Regions from separate parts of the Bacteroides zhangwenhongii genome, predicted to be linked through region 2. Evidence: riboswitches for the same ligand, from Rfam matches in the RefSeq annotation. Region 2 holds a riboswitch; the other holds the start of a gene.
The links. Region 2 has a riboswitch for thiamine pyrophosphate ahead of GD630_RS12660 (TonB-dependent receptor). Riboswitches for the same ligand answer to the same signal wherever they lie in the genome.
Positions count from the first base shown of each region.

Region 1 (4,249 bases), 1.4 Mb from region 2:
CTGATAGATAGGGACTGTGCCGACGGGTACGGGGCAGTTGCGGATAATCCATTCACGTGTCTCATGAATGTTTTCTCCGGTAGAGAGATCCATCAACGTATCGCCTCCCCATTTGCAACTCCATAATGCTTTTTCTACCTCTTCGTCAATGCTCGAAGTAGTAGCCGAGTTTCCGATATTCGTATTGATTTTTACCAGAAAGTTACGTCCGATAATCATCGGTTCGGCTTCCGGATGATTAATGTTGGCGGGCAGTACGGCACGTCCTTCCGCAATCTCCTGGCGGACAAATTCGGGAGTGATATAAGTCTTGATTCCTAACTCTTCGCAATTCATGTTTTCACGGATGGCCACATACTCCATCTCCGGAGTGACAATTCCCTTTTTGGCGTATGCCATCTGAGTAATAGCCTCTCCTTTTTTTGCCCGATAAGGCAGAGCGATATGCTCAAAACGCAGGTGGTCGAGGCTTTTGTCGTTCCGTCTCATTTGTCCGTATTCGGAAGTGATTTCGGGTAGTTGCTCCACATCACCACGACCGACAATCCATTCTTCACGCATTCGGGGCAAGCCTTTTTTGAGATCAATACTCATTTCCGTATCACTGAACGGTCCGCTGGTGTCATACACATATACTTCCGGATTGGGAGTTACAATCTTTTCTTCGCCTTCAAAACTGACACTGGGCACTTGCTCCACTTTCCGCATGGCAACGCGGATATTCGGATAAAGTTTTCCGGGTAAATATACTTTCTGAGAGCGGGGAAATTTTATTCTTTGTTCCATAATTGTTCTTTTAGCAGTCAGCTACTTATTCATATTATTTATCCAAAAAAGCAGTCAGCGGTGAGCTGGCTTCGGCTATAAAGTTGTCCGCTTGCAGTCCTAATCCCGCTTCGTATGCCTGTCTTCCGGCTTCGGTGGCAGTTTTGAAGGCCTTCGCCATTTCTACCGGGTTTCCGGCAACGGCAATTGCTGTATTTACCAGTACGGCGGAAGCTCCCAGTTCCATTGCTTCAGCGGCATGGCTTGGCGCACCGATACCTGCATCAACGACAACAGGGATACCTGCCTGCTCGATAATAATCTGTAGGAATTCTTTGGTCTGCAATCCTTTATTTGTGCCGATCGGAGCGCCGAGAGGCATAACGGTAGCTGCTCCGGCTTCTTCCAACCGTTTACAAAGCACGGGGTCTGCCTGACAATAAGGCAATACGACGAAACCTAGTTTTACCAACTCTTCCGTAGCTTTCAGTGTCTCGATAGAGTCGGGGAGCAGGTAGCGGGGATCTGGGTGAATCTCTAGTTTCAGCCAGTTTGTTCCGAACGCCTCACGCGCCATCTGTGCGGCAAACACAGCCTCTTCCGCATCGCGTACACCGGAAGTGTTGGGTAATAACTGGATATTCGGATGGATAATATGTTTCAGCATATCGTCCTCTTTGTTGTCCATGTCAATACGTTTCATGGCAACCGTTACCATTTCTGTGCCCGAAGCCAGAATAGATTGCTCCATTATTTCATTGGAGTTGAATTTTCCTGTTCCCAAGAAAAGGCGTGAGCTGAATTCACGTCCTGCAATTACTAACTTTTCCATGTCTTTTGGAATTTAGAATTATAGATGTTGATTTATGAATTACTTAGAATCTTCCGTGTTTCCTCTACCGGATTTTCCGCCCGGAGAATCGTTCCGGACAAGGCGATGCCATTGACTCCTGTGCGGAGGATACCGGGGATATCTTCGTTGGTGATTCCTCCGATAGCTACTACCGGAAGGTTGATATCCGCTTCTTTCATTTGTGAAAGGATGGAAGCGTAACCTTCCAGACCGAGTACGGGACTTAAATTCTTTTTAGTGGTGGTGAAGCGGAAGGGACCGATCCCCAAGTAATCGGCTCCGGCGCGGTAATGTTGTACGACATCCTCGAAGGTATTGGCCGTGCCACCGATGATAAAGGCTTCTCCGAGTATCTGTCGTGCCTGGTCGATGGGCATATCCTTCTTTCCCAGATGTACACCGTCCACTTCCAGTTTCTTGACCAATTCGACATGATCATCGAGAACTAAGATAGCTTCGTGTTCCTTACAGAGTGGCTTCAGTTGCAGCGCCACTTGTTCCACCTCCTCAAGAGGAGCTTCTTTCATGCGTAGTTGGATCCATTTGCACCCTCCTTCGAGTGCCATACGTGCCGATTCGAAATATGAATACCGTTCGGTCTGATGTGTGATAAATTGCAGACTAATCATTTTCTTATCCTCCGCAAGCCGCCTTGATAATTACCAGATTGTCATTCTCATGCAATACGAAACGTTCCCATTCGGTACGGGGAATCATTTTGTTGTTTACCGCGATAGCAATACCTTGAACGGGAAGTTCGAGTTGCGTCGTCAGCTGTGTAAGGGTAGAGTTGGGGATAAGTTCCACCTCTTTGTTGTTCACTTGTACTTTCATTGTCCTATCAGAATAAATAAGTTGAAAGTAAATACAAAGAGCGTGCTTTTACGGAAAGGCGATAAGAAGAAACACAATCCCTACGTCAGTGCTAACTGCATCAGGTTCTTAGGGTATAATCTCAGCCCCTCATGGGGCACCCCTTTGTCTTTACGGGAGCAAAGTAAGTGAAAAAGAAACAGAAAAACACTAAATCGGTTGATTTTTTTTCATTTTTCTGTCGGATATTTGTGTTGGTGGCATCTATATAGCCTAAAAAAGGTCGCTGTGAAAATCACAACGACCTTGTTCAAGTATAGTTTAGTCAGTAAATCCGTTACATTCTGTTTTCCACCACATCCCAGTCGATGATACTCCACAGGGCATTGACATGGTCGGCACGACGGTTCTGGTAATCCAGATAGTAAGAGTGTTCCCACACGTCAAAACCGAGAAGCGGTTTCAATCCGGCACGTACAGGGTTACTGCCGTTTCCTTCTTTGGTGATGTGCAGTTTTCCGTTTTTATCAACGGACAACCAGGCCCATCCTGAACCGAATAATCCTACCGCTGCCGCATTGAATTCTTTCTTGAAGTTTTCAAAGCTGCCGAAGTCACGCTTGATGGCTTCTCCCAGTTTGCCTGTCGGTTCTTTCTTGGCAGGTTTGGGGGCAAATTGCAGGAAATATAGATTGTGGTTCAATACTTGTCCGGCGTTATTGAATATAGCTCCGTCCGGTGCGGTGGCAACGATTTCTTCCACCTTTTTACCTTCATATTCGGTTCCGGGCACGAGGCTGTTCAGATTATTTACATACGTTTGTAGATGTTTCCCGTAATGGAAATCTATCGTTTGCTGACTGATTACAGGTTCCAACGCATTGTTTGCGTAAGGAAGTTTAGGCATTTCGTAAGTCATGGTCATCATAATTAAAGACATTAATATAGTATTCATAATGTTACAAGTTTTAAATGGCTTGTTATACTATAATAACAGAAGCATTTGGTAAAAGGTTCGCAGTATCTTCACTTTTATTTATAAATATACTGTACTCGTTCCACCTCTTGGGGATTTCCGCGATTTGTACGGCAGACCCATTGCCCTGTATTATCATATTCATAATAAGAATTTCCGTCAATCGGATTGCCATATTTATCATACATACAAGTCAGGTAACCGGACGTTTTCTGGTTATTGCCTAAAATACGCAGATAAGCTATCTGAGTCAAATAACCGTATTTATCATATTCATAAGTATCTTTTTGGGAGATAACTTGATCGGCGGAGTTAGCCATAAGCAAGTTCTGATGTTGCGATGCGGTCAATCTGCCTTTTTCATCATACTTGTTCGCTGTGTATGCTTGGAGTTCTCCGTTCTTATTATATTCTTTAGCTTCAGTCAATAAGCCTTGTTTATTGTATGTGCTGATAATCGACCTTCCGTCCATATATTTAAGTGAATCGCTCTCGATGCTCCCGTCGGCACCGATACGGCGTGTCCTTCGGTAAATGTCCGTTTTGGTCTTGGGATTTGTCTGCACTTCAAAAATGCAGTGGCCTTGAGGGTCATACAGTCTGTTTGTTTGCACCTCGTCACTCACCTGACCGTTTTTCATAGTCAGGGATAATATAGAGACAAGCTGCCCCTTGTCATTGTACGAATAAGTGGTTGACACATTCCCAGTGCTGTCGTTGGCGGCAGACTTGATCAGTCGTCCCGCATTGTAATATTTTACGGAAGTGGGAGTGGAGATGATTGTCTGTAGAATGAATGGAGCTCGTAGCGCATTGGCTTGATCACGAAACTCTTTGTACTT
Region 1 is NZ_CP059856.1:1,800,113-1,804,361, reverse strand. It holds gene thiC (phosphomethylpyrimidine synthase ThiC) at 1-786, opposite strand, end outside; gene GD630_RS07240 (thiazole synthase) at 821-1,597, opposite strand; gene GD630_RS07235 (thiamine phosphate synthase) at 1,630-2,247, opposite strand; gene thiS (sulfur carrier protein ThiS) at 2,252-2,452, opposite strand; TPP riboswitch at 2,513-2,606, opposite strand; gene GD630_RS07225 (superoxide dismutase) at 2,769-3,386, opposite strand; gene GD630_RS07220 (RHS repeat protein) at 3,464-4,249, opposite strand, start outside.
Region 1: another riboswitch for thiamine pyrophosphate. It lies ahead of thiS (sulfur carrier protein ThiS); the one in region 2 lies ahead of GD630_RS12660 (TonB-dependent receptor).

Region 2 (4,249 bases):
CTTTGGGAGTATCCGTTTGTCTCATATTTCGTATTGAACAAGTTATAGACGGTAGCTCCTATCGTGATTCGCTTTGTGTGGCGGGTTTTAAAGGAGTAAGAGGCACTCAGGTGATTGACGAAATAAGCGTCTAGTGAATTCTCTTTTGTACCGAAGTTGTCGAGATACTGGCGGCTGACATATTGTGACTGGAGAGCAATTTCCAGTCCGTTGCTGCCGAGAGTAATCAGGCTGTTTCCGATGAAAGAAGGAGAGAAGGCGATCGGAGTGTTTCCACCCTCGATAGCTGTCTGCGTATATAGGTCATCGACAATCTCACCATTCACCAAGCTTTCATCATACACGTAACCTACGTAGTTCTTGATACGGTTTTTGCTCCATGTGCCGTTAAGATCCCAACGCAGCCAATCATTGAATTTTGCGCCTAATGACAACTCGATCCCCATGCGATAGCTGTCTTTTACGTTCTCTGCCATCGCTTCGCCTATATCATTGGTCTTTCCGTTCAATACCAATTGGTCTGTGTAATCCATATAATACAGGTTTACACCGGCCGTAAACCATTCACCACGGTAGGTATATCCCAACTCATAATCCAATAACTTTTCCGCTGTGGGATGTTCGTCAAACATTCCATCCGTATAATTGTTGCGGGTAGGTTCTTTCTGAGCTACCGAGAAAGAGGCGTATGTGCTGTGGTTCGGATTGATTTGCCAGAAAAGTCCGGCTTTCGGATTGAAGAAGCTGAAGTGTTCTCTCACATCCAGTCGCTGCAAACGCTCGGGAGTAGCGGTGAAGTCCCATTTATCATTATCCCCATCAATCGTATAACGGATATAACGGTATTGCAGATCTGCGTATGCACTCAGGCTGCCGGTCAGTTGGTAATTGGCTTTCAAATAGATATTCCCGTCCGTCTTTCCGCCGTTATTACGGTAATACTCATGTTCCGGGTCGAGTTGTTCGGTGTAATTCTTTACCCACAAAACTTTTCCATAATGGTCGTTACTGTATCGGTTGAGTCCGCCGCCTAGCGAAGCGTTCAGTCTCTCATTCTGGTAATTCAGAGAGAAGATACCGCCGCCGAAATCACTGTCCACCAACTTCTGGCGTACGAGATTTGTTTTCTTCTGCGGTTCGCTGTTATCCGGCAGGTAGAAAGGCTTCAAACCATATTCCTCCAATGTACGTCCGTTCTTGTATTCCTGATAATAACCGAAGCCATTGGTATAATGGAAAGCGATATTCAGATTCCATGCCGGAGAGAAGATATGATTGAACAGAAGTTGATAATGTGTCTGTCGGTAATTATCCGTTTGATCATCATAAAAGCCGATCGGATAACCTTTTCCTTTATTATCATCCAGAATGACTCCGTTCGGATTATATGTCCGGTCGTTCTCCAGTTGTTCTTTGCTGATACCGTCCCAAGCATGATAAGTCTTCTCCTTTCCACCGAAAGTGATAAACTTGATCGTTGTGCTCTCACCGAAGTAACCGCCTTGCACGAAATATGATTTCAGGTCTGATGAGGCGCGGTCGCGGTATCCGTCACTCTGGATATTAGAGAGCCGCGCATCGAATGCCCAATATTTGTTAATCAGCCCGGTCCCGACTTTGACCGTTTCTTTGTGCGTGTTGAATGAACCGTAAGAACCGGAAACTTCGGCGTATGGTTGGGATGAAATGCTTTGCGTACGCATATTGATACTGGCGCCGAATGCTCCCGAACCGTTGGTCGATGTGCCTGCTCCCCGTTGAATCTGCATATCTTCCAGAGAAGAGGCGAAGTCGGGAGTATTTACCCAGAAGATGGCGTGGCTCTCCGCATCGTTCATCGGAATACCGTTGGCGGTGACGTTAATACGGGTAGCGTCCGTTCCGCGAACGCGAATCGTAGTATATCCTACTCCCGCTCCGGCATCTGAGGTTGTCAGTACGGAAGGAGTGGTAGATAATAGGAATGGGATATCCTGTCCGAAATTCTGTTTACTGATCTGTTCTTTTCTTACATTGGTGAATGCTACCGGAGTTTTCGCCGTAGCACGCGTGGATACTACCTGCACTTCTTGCAGGTTTACAACTTTCAGACTGTCCGCTTTAGCACTCGTCTGTGCATGGACAGCAAAGCCTGCGCCCGATAAGGCGATGGCCATCATAACAATTCTTTTCATCTTGCTTATTTGTTAGTTCTCTACGCCGGCATTACCCGGTTCAGATTCTATGGGTATGTTCTCAGCCCGTCATGTTAAGGCACCCCTACCAGTGAATCGGATGCAAAAATACAGCATTTACAGGAGGAAAGCAAAAAAAACTTTTAGATTTGCTAAAAACAATATAACTTTGCAATTCGTTGAAAAGGACAAACAACCATTTATTCATTTAATACATTTAGATTATGTTACTATTATTTCAAGCAACACAAGCTGCGGATTCCGTGCAAGTGGCCGCAGATGAGCTGATGAAAGAGGCGATTGCCAACGCTGAAGGTTTGGACAAGCTTTCATTGATAACCCAACAACTGATTGATTTTGGTATTCGTGCCGGAGAACGTATCCTGATAGCGGTCATTGTCTTTATCGTAGGGCGTTTCCTTATTTCGATGCTCAATAAATTTGTAGGGCGTTTGATGGATAAGAGAAAGGTTGATATAAGTATCAAAACTTTCGTCCGGAGTTTGGTGAATATCCTATTGACTATTCTGTTGATTATTTCGGTTGTCGGTGCTTTGGGAGTAGAAACAACTTCGTTTGCGGCTTTGCTGGCATCTGCCGGTGTGGCTGTCGGTATGGCGTTATCCGGTAACTTGCAGAACTTTGCCGGAGGACTGATCGTGTTGCTGTTCAAACCTTATAAAGTAGGCGATTGGATTGAAAGTCAGGGCGTTTCGGGCACAGTAAAAGAAATACAGATTTTCCACACTATTCTGACTACTGCGGATAACAAAGTGATTTATGTACCGAACGGAGCGATGAGTAGCGGTGTGGTTACCAATTATAGTAATCAGGTGACTCGTCGTGTAGAGTGGATTGTAGGAATCGATTATGGAGAAGATTATGACAAGGTACAGGAAGTCGTTTATGAGATTCTTGCTGCCGATAAGCGTATCCTGAATGAACCCGCCCCATTTGTAGCTCTTCATGCATTGGACGCAAGCAGTGTGAATGTAGTAGCGCGTGTTTGGGTGAACAGCTCGGATTATTGGGGAGTTTATTTCGACATCAACAAGGCTATTTACGAAACCTTCAATGAAAAGGGTATCAATTTCCCGTTCCCGCAGCTTACAGTGCATCAAGGCTGATTATCATACCGTATATAATAGAAAACGAGAGAGTCTCACTTTTGTGGAACTCTCTCGTTTTATTTAGAACAATAGTCTGGTGTGATTGAATGAATTTACTTTTATTTAATACCGAAATCTTCGGCTAGCTCGTATCTGTCTTCTTTAATCCCCAGTACGTGATTGATTTTCCTTCTTTTTTCAAGATCCTTGAAATAATTTTCTACGACCTGATAGAGATTAAAGTTTGTAGTAGATCCGGCGGCTAAATCGAGTGACTCCACCAGCTTTTCTACGGCTTGATGGATTTTCTCTGCGTCTATCAGATGCAGTTCGTTACTGTGTATTAAATATTTTTCCATAACTGCAATGTTTTAATGTTATATTGGTATAACATCTTGTAGTCATGGAAAGTTCAATGATTGAATGTTAGATTTTGGCAAGCGCCTGATCCAAATCCTCAATCAGGTCATCAATATGTTCCGTTCCAATTGATAAACGTACGGTGCCCGGATAAATCTCCTGTTCGGCGAGTTCCTGTGCATTGAGCTGTGAATGGGTAGTGCTTGCCGGGTGGATCACCAATGATTTCACATCGGCAACATTGGCAAGCAGGGAGAAAATCTCCAGGCTGTCGATGAAGCGGTGTGCTTCTTCTTGTCCGCCTTTTACCTCGAAAGTAAAAATGGAACCGGCACCATTCGGGAAGTAACGTTGATACAGTGCATGGTCAGGATGATTGGATAATGACGGATGGTTCACTTTCTTCACTTTCGGGTGATTGTTTAAGAAATTCACTACCTTCAATGCATTTTCTACATGGCGTTCTACGCGCAAGGAAAGAGTTTCCAAGCCTTGCAACAGGATAAAAGCGTTGAATGGACTGATGGTGGCACCTGTGTCGCGCAGCAGAATAGCCCGGATACGGATGGCATAGGCAGCCGGACCGGCTGCATCAACGAAGCGTAC
Region 2 is NZ_CP059856.1:3,153,436-3,157,684, reverse strand. It holds gene GD630_RS12660 (TonB-dependent receptor) at 1-2,174, opposite strand, end outside; TPP riboswitch at 2,175-2,271, opposite strand; gene GD630_RS12655 (mechanosensitive ion channel family protein) at 2,399-3,301, shown strand; gene GD630_RS12650 (hypothetical protein) at 3,403-3,642, opposite strand; gene GD630_RS12645 (O-acetylhomoserine aminocarboxypropyltransferase/cysteine synthase family protein) at 3,710-4,249, opposite strand, start outside.